3 regions of the Pseudoalteromonas sp. CNAT2-18.1 genome follow, and region 2 is predicted to be linked to each of the others. Evidence: predicted binding sites of a transcription regulator. Region 2 holds the regulator's gene; each other region holds the start of a gene.
The links. Region 2 encodes FliA, which starts transcription of late flagellar genes. Its sites were predicted from a motif close to CTAAAGNTNNNNNNNNNNNNGCCGATA; they were not measured.
Positions count from the first base shown of each region.

Region 1: a site for FliA is predicted at 1,734-1,760, ahead of MHM94_RS13365 (DUF5610 domain-containing protein). Genes of this name have one in related genera too.
Region 3: a site for FliA is predicted at 3,908-3,934, ahead of pomA (flagellar motor protein PomA). Genes of this name have one in related genera too.

Region 1 covers NZ_JAKRFR010000005.1:379,997-386,624, reverse strand. The annotation lists gene MHM94_RS13375 (thiol:disulfide interchange protein DsbA/DsbL) at 1-483, shown strand, start outside; gene trmA (tRNA (uridine(54)-C5)-methyltransferase TrmA) at 549-1,646, opposite strand; gene MHM94_RS13365 (DUF5610 domain-containing protein) at 1,842-2,993, shown strand; gene MHM94_RS13360 (OmpA family protein) at 3,365-4,426, shown strand; gene acnB (bifunctional aconitate hydratase 2/2-methylisocitrate dehydratase) at 4,684-6,628, shown strand, end outside.
Region 2 covers NZ_JAKRFR010000004.1:244,015-250,642, reverse strand. The annotation lists gene MHM94_RS10435 (flagellar motor protein) at 1-218, opposite strand, end outside; gene MHM94_RS10430 (chemotaxis response regulator protein-glutamate methylesterase) at 211-1,344, opposite strand; gene MHM94_RS10425 (chemotaxis protein CheA) at 1,358-3,655, opposite strand; gene MHM94_RS10420 (protein phosphatase CheZ) at 3,672-4,427, opposite strand; gene cheY (chemotaxis response regulator CheY) at 4,445-4,828, opposite strand; gene MHM94_RS10410 (RNA polymerase sigma factor FliA) at 4,867-5,589, opposite strand; gene MHM94_RS10405 (MinD/ParA family protein) at 5,605-6,465, opposite strand; gene flhF (flagellar biosynthesis protein FlhF) at 6,458-6,628, opposite strand, start outside.
Region 3 covers NZ_JAKRFR010000003.1:4,054-10,681, forward strand. The annotation lists gene MHM94_RS06900 (DNA topoisomerase III) at 1-1,395, opposite strand, end outside; gene MHM94_RS06905 (hypothetical protein) at 1,448-1,945, opposite strand; gene MHM94_RS06910 (flagellar motor protein MotB) at 2,124-3,050, opposite strand; gene pomA (flagellar motor protein PomA) at 3,053-3,814, opposite strand; gene MHM94_RS06920 (exodeoxyribonuclease VII small subunit) at 4,078-4,317, shown strand; gene ispA ((2E,6E)-farnesyl diphosphate synthase) at 4,326-5,213, shown strand; gene dxs (1-deoxy-D-xylulose-5-phosphate synthase) at 5,282-6,628, shown strand, end outside.

The sequences.
Region 1 (6,628 bases), on a different contig from region 2:
CCCGCATGTAACGCCTATGAAGGCTTGCTTATGGATGTAAAACCAAAGCTCAGCAAAGATGTTGATTTTAAGAAAAGCCACGTTAACTTCATGGGCGGCCGCAGCACCGAGAATCAAGATATGCTGTCACAAGCACTCGCAACTGCTGAAGTGCTGCCGCAAAAAGACAAGTTGATTGCAGCCATCTTCAGTCATATCCACACTAAGCGCGCTAAGTTTAACGAAGTCGCTGATGTGAAAGATATTTTTGTTGCCAACGGCGTAGATGGCGACAAGTTTGACAAGCTATTCAAAGGCTTTGCTATTCGCACCAAAGCCTCGAAGATGCAGCGCGATCAAGAATACTTTAAAGAAAAAGGGGCCCTACGCGGTGTTCCTACCTTTATTGTTAATGGTAAATATCGCCTACTACTAGGTCGTGAGTCAGGTGTTACCGACCCCGAAGATATTGCCGCACTGATTAACTTTCTTGCGAAAAAATAAGTTAAGAAAGACACAAAAAAACCGCATTTAATGATGCGGTTTTTTTATTCTGCAAATAATGTCAGCTACTTGCGAGTGAGAAATACACCGGATTCTATATGATGGGTGTAAGGGAACTGATCAAAAATCGCGAATCGCGTTACCTTGTGAGTACTTGCTAGCCTATCTAAGTCGCGCTCTAATGTGTCTGGGTTACAGGAGATGTAGACAATATTGTCATACTCACTCACCAACTTACAGGTTAACTCATCCATACCAGCACGCGGCGGATCAACCAAGATGGTCTGGCAGTTATACTCTTGTAAGTCGATGTCTTTTAAGCGGCTAAAGCTACGTTCTTGACGCATAGCTTGGGTAAACTCCTCGCTACTCATACGAATAATATCGAGGTTAGTCACCTTATTAGCAGCGATATTGTATTGTGCCGATTTAACCGATGACTTCGAAATTTCTGTGGCTAATACGCGATTGAAAGACCCTGCTAAGGCGACTGAGAAGTTACCATTACCGCAATAAAGCTCGAGCAAATCATTATTCAAAGGGGCGCACACATCTTGAGCCCAGCCCAGCATTAGCTCGTTCACCTTGGCATTGGGTTGGGTAAAGCTGTTTTCTACTTGCTGATAAACGTACTGCTGGCCATTTACCTGCAAGCGCTCGATAACATAGTCATTTCCTAACACTTCTTTTTGTTTGCGAGCACGACCAATGAGTTCAACATTAAAACGTTGTTGTAATCTTGCTTGTAATTCCTTGGCACCAGCTAGCCATTGCTCGTTGAGTGGCTTGTGGTAAAGCAGGCTCACCAACGCCTCACCGCTTAGCGTCGTGAGGTAATCGATTTGAAACAGTTTACGGCGCATCAACTCATCATCTTTGAGCTCGTTGATAAGCGCGCTCATAAGGTCATTGATTAACGGCGCACCCGGGTCAAAGTGATCAACGCGGATCTTCTCTTTGCTCACAGGGTCAAACATAATGTGGTAGAGCTCGTCCTGATCATGCCATACTCTAAACTCAGCACGTTGACGGTAATGCTTCGGCGGCGAAGCAAACACTTCAAGCTGTTGCACACCAAAGCGCGAAAACTGTGTCGTGATTCGTTGTTGTTTTTCTGTTAGCTGCGCGTCATAGGTGCTGGTATCGATATCAATTACTGGCATGCAAACCTCTCGTTATTAAGTGCGCCGCTATTGTAGGCAGTTGCCACGGTTTGTCCAGTATCGGCCATTATAAAGTGCACAAAATTTCTACAGTTTCTGTGCGTGCTGCCGATAACAGCGGTAGTAGTATATTAATTGACTCATGAATGTGTGCTGCCAAGGCTTGGCAACCACTGCAGAGGAGGGCCTTAGCTCATGAAAATTAGCGATTTAAATCATATCTTTAACCAAAGCAATCGTTCTGGTTTAAAAAATAAAGGTGATGCGCCGGCACAGCCCGCGATTAACTCTCCGAGGTTTGATAGTTACTCATCGGGTTATGGCCAAGTGGGTGCCAAGGTATTGAATGACAAATTGGCGCAAGCGTTGGGTCTCGAACAACCAAAACAGCAAAGCAAGCCGTTATTTGACTTCGAAGAGGTAGTGAAAAATGTGCTGCAGTTTGTCACTGGTGCGGTGAAAAAAGCGAAAGCCGATGGCGCCAATGACGACAAGTTACAAGAAATGCTGGCGCAAGCGCGCGAAGGCGTGCAAACCGGTATTGATGATGCCTACGGTGAGCTTGAAGATGCTGGGCTACTCAACGACGAAATTAAAACCGGCATTGAGCAGTCACAAAAAGGTATTGAGGAAGGGCTCAATGAGTTTGAGCAATCGCTTTTTGGTGAGCAAAGTATTGGTAATGGCGTAGCGGTAAGCCAAGCTCAGTATATGCAGCTACAAAATAATGCCGAGTATCGTTTTACTACCGCTGAAGGCGATGAAGTGGTCGTTAGTTTAGCGCAAAACTACCAAGCTGGTGCGGCAGCCAGTTTATTTGCCCCCGGCGAAAAGCAAGGGGCTGGCTATGCATCTGAACAGTTTGAGAAGCAGGAATTAAACTTCACGTTATCGGTTAATGGCGAATTAAATGAAGATGAGCAGCAAGCTGTAAATGATTTCATGGCACAACTGCAAGGCGTAAGTGAAGACTTCTTTAGCGGCCAATATGATGAGGCGTTCAATAAAGCCAGTGAGTTGCAGCTAGATAACCCAGAGCTAGTCGCTTTCTCTATGGATCTGACACAAACTAAAACTCGCGCTGCAATAAGAGAGTATGAGAGCACGGCTCCAGGTAAAGAAGTTGCCAAAGAGCTGCAACCTTTCAATGAGTCGCTGAAAGAGGCATACAAGCAGGCCGGTGACTTAGGGCTGCAAAATGAGTTATCGGGGTTGATGCTTTGGCTCAATCAAGATAAAGAGCAAGAGAAAGTGCAAGAGTTTATTGACTACAGCAAAGCGATGTTCTCGCAGCTGGAGCAGCTGTTAAAAGACTCACCATCGACCCCCAGCGATGACAGCGAGTAATAAACAAAAAGCACCATTTGGTGCTTTTTTAATGCCTTGGTTACATTCAGTTCATAGTACTTTAATATGATGCTCAGCAGCTATTCAGCAAACCTGTGTTTAAATTTGAAGTACAAAGTGGGGCTAAGCTTTTGTTTTTGCTTCACTGCGGTCTACACTTTGGGTGTGGAAATGAACTGTTGGCTTGGACCACGACGTAAACCACATTGATTAATGTGGCTACGATAAGAGCAAGAAATGCCAGCTAATAAAGTCAATAACAATCGAACGAGCTCAGATTTATTAAGCAGTATTAACCGCTTTTTTAATCTGGTGTGTGACGCACAAATGCTAAGCGCGTGCTCGATAATCGTTAACATGGGATGGATACAATGAAAATCAAATCACTCTCTGCAGCTATTGTACTGGCTTTCGCAACTCAAGGCGTTATGGCTGACGAACAAACAAACCCGCAAGAAGGCCTCCATATTGGTGTTTTTGGGGATTATTTCTGGGCCGATTGGGATCGCATCGATGGTGCGCCTGTAGGCACTGAAATTGGCGAATCTTTTGGCTCAGGTGTTGAAGTGGGTTATCGCTTTAACGAATATTGGACTGCACGCTTAGAGTTCGCTGCACTCGAGCTTGATATTGAAAATACCGACAATCATAAAACCGGCGAGCGTTATGGTGCGGACGTACTATACCACTTTAACGATACCGTTTATGGTGTGTTGGGTGCTAAGAAGTTTGATGTTTATAACGACTTCAATGCGGCAAATCTAGGTGTGGGTTTTCGCCATCACCTAACTTATAACTGGGCTGCCTATGGTGAAGCAAATTACTACGAAGGCTTGAACCAAAATCACTCAGACTTCGGCCTTAAACTCGGTCTTAGCTATCACTTTGGTGATAAGCCGCAGCCGAAAAAAGTAGAGCCGGCGCCAGAGCCTGTTGTTGCTCCAGTAGTGAAAGAAGAGCCGAAAGACAGCGATAAAGATGGTGTTATTGATGCGCGAGATAATTGCGCAAATACACCTATGACCGATGCGGTGGATGAGAACGGCTGTACTCGTTACATGGAAAAAGGCGATAAAGTGAGCTTGTTAGTGCGCTTCCCGCATGATAACTCAGACGTAAACCAGCGTTACTTTGATGATATTCAAGAAGTGGCTGACTTTATGAAAGAGTATCCAAAAACCACTGTGCTATTGGAAGGTCACGCCTCTGCAGTGGGTGATGCCGCTTACAACAAAACGCTCTCTAAAAAGCGTGCCGATCACGTAGCGAACCAGCTTATCGACGACGGCATTGCCGAGTCGCGCATCAATACGGTGGGCTTCGGTGAAGAGCGCTTGTTAAACGATGCAAACACTGCACAAGCACATGCGCAAAACCGTCGCGTTGAAGCACATATTTCTGTAACTGAACGCGTAAAAGTAAATCGCAACTAAGTATTATCTGATGAAAAAGCCCAGTGTGATGCTGGGCTTTTTTGTTGCAAATAGTTATTACTCAACATTCACCACTTTATATCTTCTCTTAATTGATATTCATCAAATTTATAGTGACTATTTCCTTACTGGGCAATGGCAGCAATTTTCTTCTATCTTTAAAGCCTTTATAATTGTATTCGTGTCAAAATTTTATAAATAGTACGTAAGCGCTTTGGCGATACGCGCTGTTTTCACGTCACCAAGAGGGCAAAATTGTGCTTCAAGAATATCGTAAACATGTTGAAGAGCGTGCAGCCCAAGGTATTGTGCCTGCACCACTAGATGCTCAGCAAACAGCTGACTTAATCGAACTTATTAAGAACCCACCAGCCGGTGAAGAAGAATTCATTTTAGACTTACTTGTAAACCGTGTACCACCTGGTGTGGATGACGCGGCTTACGTAAAAGCAGGTTTCCTTGCTGCAGTTGCTAAAGGCGAAACGCAAACGCCACTTATTGATAAAGAAAAAGCAGCAGAGCTACTAGGTACTATGCTTGGCGGTTACAATATTGCGCCAATGGTAGACCTTCTTGATGACGACGCTTTAGCACCGATTGCCGTAAAGGGCTTGTCACACACTTTACTTATGTTCGACGCGTTTTATGACGTGGAAGAAAAAGCTAAAGCAGGTAATAAGTACGCGCAGCAAGTTATTGAATCATGGGCAAATGCTGAGTGGTTTGAGAAAAAGCCAGCAGTACCAGAGAAAATTTCTGTTACCGTATTCAAGGTAACCGGTGAGACTAACACCGATGACCTTTCTCCAGCCCCTGATGCGTGGTCACGTCCTGATATTCCATTGCATGCTTTGGCAATGCTGAAAAATGAGCGTGATGGCATTAACCCTGATAAAAACGGTGAAGTAGGTCCTATTTCACAGCTAGAAGAGCTAAAAACAAAAGGCTTACCACTTGCCTATGTAGGTGATGTTGTCGGTACTGGTTCTTCACGTAAATCAGCGACTAACTCAGTACTTTGGTTTATGGGTGAAGACATTCCTCACGTACCGAATAAGCGTGTTGGTGGTGTTTGTCTTGGCGGTAAAATTGCCCCTATTTTCTTCAACACCATGGAAGATTCGGGCGCGCTACCAATCGAGTTAAATGTTGATGACATGAATATGGGCGATCAAATTGATATCTACCCATATGAAGGTGTGGTGAAGCGTCACGGCACCGATGACGTGATCAGCACTTTCGAACTTAAATCTGACGTGATTCTTGACGAAGTGCGTGCTGGCGGTCGTATCCCATTGATTGTGGGTCGTGGCCTTACTGATAAAGCGCGTGCCTCATTGGGTATGGAACCGGAAGATATTTTCCGTAAGCCGAAGATCATCACCGACTCAGGTAAGGGCTTTACCCTAGCGCAGAAGATGGTTGGTCGCGCTTGTAACATGCCAGGTGTTCGCCCAGGGCAATACTGCGAGCCGAAGATGACTACCGTGGGTTCACAAGACACCACCGGTCCAATGACGCGTGACGAGCTTAAAGACTTAGCTTGCCTTGGTTTCTCTGCTGACTTAACCATGCAGTCTTTCTGCCACACTTCTGCCTACCCGAAACCAATCGATGTGAAAACGCACCACACGCTGCCTGATTTCATCATGAACCGTGGCGGTGTATCACTGCGCCCAGGCGATGGTGTTATTCACTCTTGGCTTAACCGTATGCTACTTCCAGATACAGTCGGTACGGGTGGTGACTCACACACTCGTTTCCCTCTAGGTATTTCATTCCCAGCGGGTTCTGGTGCGGTTGCGTTTGCGGCGGCGACTGGGGTTATGCCACTGGATATGCCTGAGTCTGTATTGGTGCGCTTTAAAGGTGAAATGCAGCCAGGTATCACGCTACGTGATCTCGTCCATGCTATTCCTTATTACGGCATCAAAGAGGGTCTGCTTACCGTTGAGAAGAAAGGTAAGATCAACGAATTCTCTGGCCGCATTCTTGAAATTGAAGGTGTTGAGCACCTTACTGTTGAGCAAGCATTCGAGCTCTCTGATGCATCAGCGGAGCGTAGTGCCGCTGGTTGTACCGTGAAGCTTAGCCGTGAATCAATCGCTGAATACCTAGAGTCAAACATTGTCATGTTGAAGTGGATGATCTCTGAAGGTTACGGCGATGTACGTACTATTGAGCGTCGTATTAAAGCGATGG
Region 2 (6,628 bases):
TCATAAAACGGGGGAACAAATACCCACTTAAAGACTCCCAAGGCCTTTTTGAAGGTCGCTAGTTGCGATTGCAACATCACGGCACCTAAAGTGCCGCCAAGGACAATGATCAGTGCCGGTCCATCAATTAGCCCTGAAACCATACCGCCCTCGAGGCTATAGCCTAAGGTAATGGCGATAATGGCAACAGCAAGGCCAATTATGGAAAGTTTATCCACAGCCGACTTCCTTGAGTAAATGCGCGGCAACATCGTCAAGAGCCACTTGGTGGTCATGCAAACCGGCACTGGCTATCGCTTGCGGCATGCCATACACAACACAAGACTGCTCGTCCTGCGCCCAAACCCGTGAGCCTGATTGTTTAAGCATCCGCGCACCTTCGCGACCATCAGCACCCATCCCGGTCAGCACAATGGCTAATACATCACCGCCGAATGCTTTTGCGCTACTGGCAAAAGTAACATCAACACTGGGTTTATAAGTAATCCTTGGGTTGTCGTCTTGAAATACCTTCAGAGTTTGCTGTTGAGCGCGGCCATCAAACATCATTTGCTGACCACCTGGTGCAAGATACGCCGTTCCAGGTTGCAAACGGTCTCCCTGTTGCGCTTCTTTTACCTTGATTTTGCAAAGGTTATTCAAGCGCTGCGCAAACGCAGGAGTGAATGCGGCCGGCATATGCTGAATAAGCAAAATAGGATGAGGAAAATTGGCTGGCAGCTTAGTCAGAATCGTTTGCAGTGCCACAGGCCCCCCGGTCGAGGTGCCAATAGCCACCAACTTGTACTTTTTGCCGCTGGGCTTGAATTGGCTAGCGCTTTGAGGCCGAGTCGAAGCTCCTTGGTTAAAGCTTCTATCAGGTTGCGCTGAACTGCGTGCGGTGACACTGGGGCGCGCCGGTGACGGTGCTGTTGTTGAGGTCGTTGGGCGATTAAAACGCGAAAGACGACGACGTCCTAGCTCGCGCACCTTTTGTCGAAGTATCTCAATCGCATCTTGGTTGTTGCGCGCGATGTCTTCAAACTTTTTCGGTAAGAAATCCAATGCCCCGGCATCAAGTGCATCCAGTGTGGCACTGGCTCCTTCACGCGTCAGTGAGGAAAACATAAGAATAGGTGTTGGCGATTTCGCCATGATTTGTTTCACCGCAGAAATACCATCTAACACTGGCATTTCCACATCCATGGTGATCACATCTGGGCGTAACTTAACTGCTTTTTCCACCGCATCGGCGCCATTGACAGCTGCGTCAATGACTTCGATATTGGCATCACCTTCAAGAATTTCAGTAACCCGGCGACGAAAAAAGCTTGAGTCGTCAACTATTAGAACTTTGACAGCCATTTAATACTCGATTTTAGTTAACGCTGGAACGCCCAGCGTAATGTTTTAGCATGCTTGGCACGTCTAGAATTAAGGCTATGCCACCGTCTGAGGTAATTGTCGCCCCGGCCATACCTGGTGTGCCTTGCAGCAGCGCATCCAGAGGCTTTATGACTACTTCCTCTTGACCAATCAGCGAATCCACCACAAAGCCAACCTTTTTAGTACCAATTTGAACGATAACGACATGGCCTTCGGCTTTACGTTGGGTGCGGTCCGCACCTTTGACTAACCAATGCTCTAAATAAAATAGTGGTACGGCTTTTTCACGCACAATAATGGTGAGCTGGCCATCGACAATGTTAGTTTTGGTCAAATCAAGGTGGAAAATCTCACTAACAGCCGCCAATGGCAGAGCAAAAGTTTGTTCACCCACAATCACCATCAGCGTTGGCAAAATAGCAAGCGTCAGCGGTACTTTGATATCTAGACGGGTACCAACACCGAGCTGTGAGTCGATATTAATGGTGCCGTTAAGCTGGCTGATCTTGGTTTTCACCACGTCCATACCCACACCACGCCCAGAAATATCAGAAATTTCCTCTTTGGTGGAGAATCCAGGTGCAAAGATAAGGTTATAGGCTTCCGTGTCACTCAAACGAGCGGCTTGGTCGTGATCAATAACCCCTTTGCTAATAGCAATTTTTTTCAGTTTTTCGGCATCCATCCCAGCGCCATCATCGTGGATGCTCAGGAGAATGTGGTCGCCTTCTTGAGAAGCCGATAAGCGCACCGTACCGGTGCGAGGTTTACCTGCTGCTTCTCGAACATCAGGCATCTCAATACCGTGGTCCACTGAGTTACGTACTAAGTGCACGAGTGGGTCAGCTAGGGCTTCGACAAGGTTTTTATCTAAATCAGTCTCTTCCCCTTCAAGGACCAAGGAAATATCTTTTTGTAAGCTGCGGGCAAGGTCTCGTACCACACGTGGGAAGCGGCCAAATACTTTCTTAATTGGCTGCATCCGAGTTGCCATCACCGCACCTTGTAGGTCGGCGGTGACCACGTCAAGATTTGAGATAGCCTTACCCATAGCTTCACTGTTGTTATTATTCGCTAAGGTAATAAGACGATTACGTACCAATACCAACTCACCCACCATATTCATGATCTGGTCTAGTCGTTTGGTATCGACGCGCACTGTCGTTTCTGCTTGTGGCGGTGGCGCGGCTTTAGGTGCCGGTTTTTTGGCATCACCACTGCTAGGCGGGGTGCTCCCCTTCGCCGTACTCGGCGCTGGTTTTGCGGCCGCTGGCGCTTGACTAGGCGCTGGCGTTGCCGGCGGTGTGTCTTTAGCTTTACTTTGGCTTACTGGCGCCGCAGGCTTTTCAACCGGCGCTGGCGAAGCTTCTGCCGAGCTTGCTTTAGGCGCATTGCCTTTGCCGTGCAGCTCATCAAGCAGCGCATCAAATTCATCTTCGGTAATGTCTTCATCATCACCACTGGCCGACTCTGATTGGCCCGATGTAGTCGGTGCACTCTGCTGCGCAGCTCCCTGCTCTTCGGCGCTCGGCGTGGAGCCATTATCGCTAATGGCACCAAAGCTGCCTGCTCCATGTAATTCGTCTAGTAACGAGTCGAACTCATCATCGGTAATATCTTCATCATTACCGGATGTCCCAGCATCCGCTGACCCTTCACCCACAGACGGGCCTTTGCCTTGGCCGTGCAATTCATCGAGCAAACTTTCGAATTCATCTTCGGTGATTTCGTCAATCGCTTCGCCTTCGTCACTGCCAGCACTTGGCGCATCGAACAAAATATCATCGCCAAAATCATCGGCCCCTGATGCGACATTTTCAGGCACAGGTTCGGGTTCAACAACAGGTTCACTCGGAGTTGCGGCAGGTTCAGGCACAGCAATAGGTGCCTCATCTTCGGATTCAGGTTCGCTCAGTTTATGCAATACAGCAAGTAACTCAGGGTCTGCAGGTTGCGGCTGCTCTCGTGCTTGAATAAGCGCAAACATGTCGTTAATTGTATCGAGCGCTTGCAGGATCACGTCCATCAGTTCAGAAGTAACCTGGCGCTTACCTTGGCGCAGAATATCAAACACATTCTCAGCACCATGACAGGCATCTACCAGCTCATTCATGCCAAGGAACCCAGCTCCCCCTTTAACAGTGTGGAAGCCCCGGAAGATAGCGTTGAGCAAGTCTTTATCATCAGGGTTATTTTCAAGCTCTACTAACTGCTCAGAGAGCTGCTCCAATATCTCACCTGCTTCGACTAAAAAGTCCTGTAAAATATCTTCATCTACTTCAAAGCTCATGCAGCCGCTCTCCTCTTTAGAAGCCTAAACTAGACAACAAGTCGTCTACTTCATCTTGGCCTGAGACCACGTCATCACGTGATTCTGTGTCTATAATTGGCCCTTCTGGACCTTCTGCGTTCACAGCTGGTTTTGCTTTTTGTTGTTCAACCACCAGTTCTTCACCTTCGTTGCCCGCAAACACAGTTAATAAATTAATAAGGCTGTCTTCTACCTCGCGCACCAGCTCGATTACGCGGCGAATTACCTGCCCTGTTAAATCTTGGTAGTCTTGCGCCATCAGCACATTGTTAAGAAGGTCGTGCAGCTCCACTGTACTGCCTTGAGAGCGGTTCATAAAACTATCGAGCTGATGACACAACTGCTTGAACTCACCTAATTCGAGATCGCGACGCATCAATTTATCCCAAATGGGTTTAATTTGATGTAGTTCAGTGGATAGCTGCTCAGCGATGGGCAAACTGGCTTCCACGGCATCCATGGTTTTATTTGCCGCCTGCTCGGTCATTTCCATCACGTAATTAAGACGCTGCTTAGCATCGGGAATGGCTTCTTGCGTGAGGTCGTTCAAGCGCGTATCGAGTTGGAAATTCTTCAACGACTCGTGAAGTTGCCGCGTCAACTTGCCAACCTCAGCAAACAGTTCGGACTGTTCCTTGGAGGCTGCATCGAGGATCAGCTGATCGGCTTTCTCCTGCTCACCTTGCTCAAGAAACGATACAAGCTGTTTGGCTTGCTCTAGGGTAATGTGAGGTGCAGCGGGAGCTGACATAAACCTCTCCTTCTCGGTTAACCTAAGCGCTCAAATACTTTATCCAGCTTGGTTTTTAATGTAGCTGCGGTAAAGGGCTTAACGATGTAACCGTTCACGCCAGCTTGGGCAGCGGCAATGATTTGTTCCTTCTTCGCCTCTGCAGTTACCATCAGTACTGGAATGTGCTTTAAGCTGTCGTCGGCGCGAATTGCACGGAGCAAATCGATACCCTGCATACCTGGCATGTTCCAATCGGTAACCACAAAGTCAAACTCTTGGTTTTGCAACATGGGCAGCGCGGTACTACCATCGTCCGCTTCTTGCACGTTGGTAAAGCCTAAATCACGCAATAGGTTTTTAATGATTCTTCTCATAGTGGAAAAGTCATCGACCACGAGAATTTTCATGTTTTTATCCAAAGTATCCTCCAGTGAGGTATGAACCTTTATTCTTACTACTAATTGACCCAGTCATTGACTTTCGCTTTGAGCTTAATCATTGCCTGACCATGTATCTGACTCACACGGGACTCACTTACGTCCAGTATTTGCCCAATTTCTTTTAAATTCATTTCATCGTTATAGTACAACGATAATACCAATGCATCACGCTCGGGGAGAGAATTAATTGCCGCTACTAATGCTTGGTTAAAGCGTTCGTTGTGAACGCTGGTATAGGGCCGCCCCGTTTGAGATTGTTCACTGCTCGGGGTGAGTACATCTTCATCGACACCTAAGTCTTCGATACCGAGCACTTTAGAGCAATTAACATCGTTTAAAATATGATGGTATTCATCGAGCGAAATATCAAGTTTTTCAGCTACTTCAACATCCTTTGGTTCCCGACCTAGGGAGGTTTCCAATTCATGTACAGCGGTAGCTACAGCGCGGCTATTGCGATGTACCGATCGTGGAGCCCAATCTCCCCGTCGTACTTCATCAAGCATCGCACCACGAATACGAATACCAGCAAACGTCTCAAAGCTGGCGCCTTTACTGGCGTCAAAGGTTTTTGATGCCTCGATGAGGCCAATCATGCCGGACTGAATGAGATCATCGAGCTGCACACTCGCTGGCAGTCGCGCCAGCAAATGACATGCAACACGCTTGACCAGCGCGGCATGGCGCTCGACCAGAGTGTTTAATTGTAATTGATCTTGATATCCAGCCACTTTATTCATAAATCCGAACAACAGTTAATTATTGACCAGCTTTTCAATGAAGAACTCCAAATGCCCCGATGGTTGATTAGGGGTTGGCCATTTTAGTGCCTTGCCAGCGAGACTTTTCAGCGATACCGAAGCGGGTGAGTTAGGGAATAACTCCACGACGGCTTTCTGGCGACGCGTTGATTTACGCATGTTTTCATCATAGGGCACGGTGGCCACTAATTCGAGCGCCACATCTAAAAATCGGTCGGTTACTTTGGAGAGTTTGGCAAATAAGTCTTGCCCTTCACGCTGGCTGCGCACCATATTGGCAACGACTTTGAATTTGTATACGCCATGTTCACGACTAAGCACCTTGATCAGCGCGTAGGCATCGGTAATCGAGGTTGGCTCATCGCAGACCACCACCACAACATCTTGCGCAGCACGCGAGAAGCTCAGTACCATATCGGAGATACCGGCGGCGGTGTCGACAATGAGGACATCAAAGTCGTTATCGAGCTCGCTAAACGCACGGATTAAACCTGCATGCTCTGCGGCACTCAGTTCAACCATGCTCTGTGACCCCGATGTTGCCGGAGCAATACGAATGCCCGCAGGCCCAGTTACCAGTATATCGCGCAGTTCGCACTCACCACTTAGAACATGAGAAAGGTTCTTTTCAACACGCAGACCAAGCATAACGTCACAGTTTGCCAGCCCTAGGTCAGCATCTAACACTAAGACACGTTTGCCTTGCTGACCCATGGCAATAGCTAAATTCAAAGAGACATTGGTTTTACCGACGCCCCCTTTGCCACCGGTCACGGCGATTACTTTTACGCCTTGGCTATTGTTTTGATTCATTTTTCGAAGGCCACTTGCTTGATCGTGCACTGTGTTAATCATACATTCCTACTGCCTGAGACGCCACTGTTTGGCGCCCTGCTGGTGCCGCTGATTTTTGTGTTTTTTGGCGTTTGATAAACAATTGTTCAGCTTTTCTAACCATTTTTTCTGAGTTAGCAACGCGAATATCTTCTGGAACGCGTTGACCGTTAGTAAGATACCC
Region 3 (6,628 bases), on a different contig from region 2:
CAATGGTGGTAAACATTGCTCATCTTGCTTCGCCTTTTTGCCCATGAGCTCTTTAAAACCCAGATCAATGTCTTCTCGGGCTTTTGTTGTAAACTTGCCTCCGGCTATGGTCACCTCGACATCACTTTGGTAATAGCGATATGCAGGCATAAATTGAATGAGGTATTGGCGACAGATCAGTTCATACACTTTGCGCTCATTATCATTCAACTGCGCTGCGGTGTGCTTGGCTGTAGGTACGATGGCATGGTGCGCTGCCACTTTGCTATCGTTAAAGCAACGGCTCTTTTTATTGCTATCTACAGCTGTGAGCTGCTGGGCGGTGAAAACGCCATTATTAAGCACTGCGTTAATAATATTGCTGGCGTCAGCAAAATGCTCCTTAGGCAAATAGCGGTTATCTGAGCGCGGGTAAGTAATTAATTTATGCTTCTCATACAAGCTTTGACAACAATCTAATACCGCCTTCGCGGAGAGAGAAAAGCGCTTCGCTGCATCTATTTGCAGTGCCGATAGGTTATAAGGCAGAGGAGCTTGCTCTTGCTTTTGCTCTTTGCTTAAGTCGGTCACACTTGCCGGTTGGCCGATAATCCGGCCGACTACATTTTCTGCAAGCTTACGCAGCAATACTCGGCCCTGTTCATCTTGATAGGCCCGACACGCTTCGCTTGGTTGCCACTTCAGCCAAAATGATTCGCCTTGTGCTGTAGTCACTTGCGCGTGCACTTCATAAAACGGCTTACTAACGAACTCGGCTATTTCTTTATCTCTGGCGACCACCAGACCCAGCACCGGGGTTTGTACCCTTCCCACTGAGAGCACCCCTCGATAACCGCTTTTTTGTCCCGCCAAGGTATAAGCTCGTGTTAGGTTCATGCCAAACAACCAGTCGGCGCGCGAGCGGGCGAGTGCTGAAATACTCAAAGGCACAAACCGGGTATTGGGCTGCAGCTGGTTCAGGGCTTTTTTCACTGCAGGCAAGTTCAAATCACTGATCAGTAAACGCTCAACCGCTTGCTTTTTATGTTGCGACAAAGATACCTGATTAATCACTTCATCAACCAGCAACTGCCCTTCTCTATCGGGGTCGCCGGCATGCACTAAGGTGTGAGCTTGTTTTATCAGCTTCTTAACTAAAGTGAGTTGTTTACGAGTTTTGCTTTTCGCTTTTAGCTGCCACTGCTTCGGAACAATAGGCAAGTGCGCTAATTGCCACTTTTTAAAAGCGGGGTCGTAGTCATCGGGCTCAGCCTGCTCAAGCAAGTGACCGATACACCAGGTGACACAATCGCCATTGCCGACCTCTATATAGCCTTCTTTTTTTTGCTGAGGTTTGGGCAAGGCTGCGGCTATGGCACGGCCAAGAGAGGGTTTTTCGGCAATATAAAGCTTCATGACAACAACTGGCTATTTATACAGTTATTACAGTGTAGAGTATAATTACGAGCTAGGAAAGAGTGCGCGCGGCTGTTTTGTTTCTTCTTGCCTGCAACCAAAACAGTATCGGTAAATAGCACAATATTAAAGTGACGCTGTTTATGATTGGTATTAGGGTTTTGTAAAGGTACGAGCTATTAAATGTTAGATCCCATAAATGGCGATCAGCGACACGCCAAAGCTGTAAAAAAGGCGCGGCAACGACAATAAGCTGACCAGCAATGCTTTGCCACATATGCACTTTGCCACGAATGCCCCAGTAAGCAATAATCGCCATCCAGGTAATATCGTTGCTTGCCCATATGACATAACGCCAGATCATGTCTTTATCCCAATCGAGCAAAAAATCGTGTATCAGTGTTCCGTAAAGAAAGAAAGCGGCGGTTAGAAGGACAAACCGCAAGGCCTTGTACTCACGAGTAAGGACATAGAAAACAATAGCGGGCAGCAAAAATGCTGCCCAACTATTGTTTAGAAAGATTAACGTTTCCTCTAGCCAACTAGGCATAAGTACTTAGCCTAACGACTGTTCGGTGTCTTTGTTATCGTCTCCGCTTTTATCATCAGTGCCGCTACCATTTCCGGGTATACTGGCAAACTTATGCAAATCCAACATCCTGTGCTCCCTGTCTATTCAGCTTTAATTCAGTTGCTAAATTACCGTATTTTTGGCACAAAGCCAATAGTTACTGCACAACTTCAATGGGGTCAGATTCTTTTGCTTTACCCTGCATGATTGAAATTTCGACGCGGCGATTACGCTTACGATCTTCATCAGTTTCATTGGGCACTAACGGCCGCGTGTCTGCGCGCCCCACCACGACCATTCTACTTTTATCAAAGTCATCAACCTTTTGCATTTCACTGGCAACCGCGACTGCGCGCATCGCACTCAGGTCCCAGTTGTTGGTATAGAGCTCATTAGAGACTTGGAAGTCATCGGTGTGTCCCGAGACAGTGATTTCCCCGGGTACATCTTTTAGTAATTCAGCAATATCTTGAATAATAGGCTTAAATTTTGGCTGTAAGAAAGCACTGCCGGAGGGAAAAGAGCCGTTTTCACGAATGCGAATAATTATTTGCTGCCCTAAAGATTCCAGTTCTATGGCGCCGTCAATAATTTGCTGTTCTAGCTGTTGTGCAATTTTCTTCACCAGCTCATTGGTACGCTCTTGGTCTGCTGCGGCGATGGCTTGCTGTTGCGACTGCTCATCGGCGGTACTGGCAGACTCCCCGCCGCGTTGGTCGCCACGCTGCTCTTTACGACCGCCTGCAGAGTCTTCTTCCCCAGCTTGGAACTCCAGCATTTGCTGTGTCATTTCAACAGTCTGCTGTTGAATTGTCTCGATGGGCGTGGGGTCTGGGCGCCCCGGTTTAAATTCCATGGCAATGACACTGGTTCCTTTAGGTATGTCTTTTACTTCCAGTTTATTTTGCACACCAAAAGCAAACTTCATGGAACCAGCAATTTGCTTAAACTTGAGCACATCCATCTCGGAGAACGCCAATAGCAATACAAAGAAGCACATCAGTAGCGACATCAAGTCTGCGAACGTGCCCATCCAAGCCGGTAATCCGGGAGGGGGGCATTTGCAGGGTTTTTCATCCGACATACTTACTCCTCGGTATCAACTTGGCGCTTGGACTCTGCCAGATAGTTTTTCAGAATGCCTTCAATAACTTTGGGGTTTTGTCCGTCTTGAATACCTAAGATAGCGTCTAAGATCAGCCGTTGATTGAGCTCTTCTTCGTCTTTGCGCAGTTCTAACTTGGATTGGATAGGAATTGCTATCACATTGGCGAGAAACGCACCGTACAATGTGGTTAGTAGCGCCACCGCCATCGCGGGGCCAATCGCTTTGGGGTCATCCATGTTAGAGAGCATCGCCACCAACCCGATCAAGGTCCCGATCATACCCATTGCCGGGGCTATATCACCCAAGGCCTTAAACAGGCCAGCGCCTTGCTCATGGCGAGCGGTGGTTAACAAAATATCTTTTTGCAAAGTAGCACGAACCACATCGGCGTCATGGCCATCAACCAACATATCAATGCCTTTGCGCATAAACTTGTTGTTAATCTCTGCCTCTTCTAGCGCTAAAAAGCCCCCTTTACGAGCAGAGTCTGCCAGCTCTACAGCCTTCTCAATAAGCTCATCGGGCGATTCAATCTTAAACATGAAGGCCTTGCCGGCTACTTTCCCTATGGTGAAAAATTGCCCCATGGTGTAGTTAGCAAGCACAATAAAAAGAGAACCACCAAATACAATTAGCACCGAAGGAGTGTTATAGAACATGCCCACATCACCACCAAGCACCATAGACATGACAACGAAACCAATCGCGCCGAGAATACCTATTATGGTTGCTAAATCCACATGTCCTCCACCCACTTTTCTATTCAGCGCCTTCCCACTAAAGCCCTATATATGGCCAGGGAATATCAGACGTTATTATAATTACTCTTGAGATATCGGCAACTTGCTGAATTACTTGAATCATTTTTTTAAAATCGCGAAGCGACAATATTAAAACTAGCATGCCTACACAGCTTTGCCGTGAAAATCGCATCCATCTTTGACCTAGTCCACGATTCCCCCTAAAATTGGCGCTCTTATTAGGTGTAGTGAGTGACAAGGCCATGGCCCAAAAAAAACCAGAAAACCTAAGCTTTGAAGAAGCCATTAATGAATTAGGGCAAATTGTAACTGATATGGAGCAAGGAGAATTGTCTTTAGAGCAATCTTTAAAGCAATTTGAACGCGGTATTGGTCTGGCAAATGCATCGGCTCAAAAGCTTGATAACGCCCAGCAGAAAGTAAGCATGTTAATGAGCAACGACCTAAATGCTGAGCTCACCCCAATGGATGATCAAGAGTAGTCGCCCCTGTGAATTTAAAACATGCCTTAGCACAGGCACAACAGGATGTGCTACACACCCTACAGCGTTATTTTCAAACACAGCAACAAACACAGCCTCAGTTATTGGCGGCAACGCAGTACTGTATTGAAAATGGTGGCAAGCGCTTGCGACCATTTTTAGTCTATGCTGTAGGTAATATGCTTGCAGCACATCAAGACGATCTTCACAAAGCCGCTGCAGCCATTGAGTGTATTCATAGTTACTCTCTGGTGCATGATGATTTACCGGCCATGGACGATGATGAATTACGGCGCGGTCGACCCACCTGCCATATCGCATTTGACGAGGCCCACGCTATTTTAGCTGGCGATACCTTGCAAACCATTGCCTTTGAGCTGCTCAGTAGCACTGATTTTGATATCGGCGCTAGCCAACAGTTAGCACTGATACGAAGTTTAAGCCAAGCTTCAGGACTATTGGGTATGGTAGGCGGCCAAGCGCTCGATATCGCGGCCACCGATAAAGCGATTTCCTTAAGTGAACTTGAGCATATTCATCGTCTAAAAACCGGGGCATTACTAAGCTGCGCCATTAAGCTGGGCTATTTGTGCTCCCCGAACGTAGAAAACAGCACACGTGCTGCATTAGACGATTACGGCCGTGCCATCGGCCTGGCTTTTCAAGTGCAAGATGATATTTTGGATGTTGAAGGAGATACCGCCACGCTAGGAAAGCCGCAAGGCTCTGATGTGGCTGCAAATAAATCTACTTATCCTGCGCTTATGGGCCTTGATGGTGCCAAAGATAAGATGCAGCATTTGTATCAACAAGCTATTGATGCGGTGTGCCCGCTCCCATATGACACCCGTGTTCTCGAGCAACTCGCAGGCTATATCATCGCCAGAGATCATTAAAAATGACTACTGATGCGAAGGGCTGGTTTGATATACTTCAGCCATCGCAGTAAAGGATAAAACGACGCATGAATTTGGATAGTAGCAAGTATCCCTTATTACAACAGGTCAGCAAGCCTGAACAACTTCGCGAGCTACCGCAAGAGCGGTTAGGCGCGTTTAGCCACGAACTGCGGGACTACTTACTAAACTCCGTATCGCAAAGTAGCGGTCACTTTGCCTCCGGGCTCGGCACGGTTGAACTGACTGTTGCGCTGCACTATGTGTATAACACCCCGTTTGATCGCCTGATTTGGGATGTAGGCCACCAAGCCTATCCGCACAAACTGATCACCGGCCGCCGTGAGCAAATGCACACTATTCGCCAAAAAGATGGATTACATCCGTTCCCTTATCGCGGTGAGAGCGAGTACGACACCTTTAGTGTCGGTCATTCGAGTACCTCCATCTCCGCCGCGCTAGGTATGGCTATTGCTGCACAAAAAGAAGGCCAAGGCCGTAAAACAGTTGCCGTCATCGGCGATGGTGCTATCACTGCGGGCATGGCCTTTGAGGCGATGAACCACGCTGGCGATATTAATTCCGACATGTTAGTCATTTTAAATGACAACGAGATGTCTATTTCAGAAAATGTCGGCGCGTTAAATAATCATTTTGCGCGTATTCTCTCTGGTAGCTTTTACGCCAATATTCGTGAGGGCAGCAAAAAGCTCTTATCAGGGTTACCGCCAGTGAAAGAACTGGCTAGCCGTATGGAAGAGCACCTTAAAGGCATGGTTATACCGGGCACCTTCTTCGAAGAGCTTGGCTTTAATTATATCGGCCCAATCGATGGCCATGATGTCAACATGCTGGTCGACACCCTGCGCAATATGCGCAACCTCAAGGGCCCTCAGCTACTGCATATAAAAACCCAAAAGGGCAAGGGTTATAAGCCTGCCGAAGCCGATCCTATTGGTTACCATGCGGTGCCCAAGTTTGATCCGACCGTGACTAAATTACCCAAATCTAAGCCGGGTGCACCGACCTTTTCAAAAGTGTTCGGCGATTGGTTGTGTGATATGGCCAGCGTTGATGACAAACTGATGGCCATCACTCCGGCAATGCGCGAAGGCTCGGGCATGGTGCGCTTCTCTAAAGAGTATCCACAACAGTATTTTGATGTTGCCATTGCAGAGCAGCATGCGGTCACACTCGGTGCAGGGTTTGCGTGTGAAGGCCTAAATCCCGTAGTAGCAATTTATTCAACCTTCTTACAACGAGCCTACGATCAACTTATTCATGATGTAGCGCTACAGGAATTGCCTGTGCTCTTTGCCATTGATCGCGCTGGCGTGGTTGGCGCCGACGGGGAAACTCATCAGGGCACGTATGACTTAAGTTATTTACGCTGTATTCCTAATATGGTCATTATG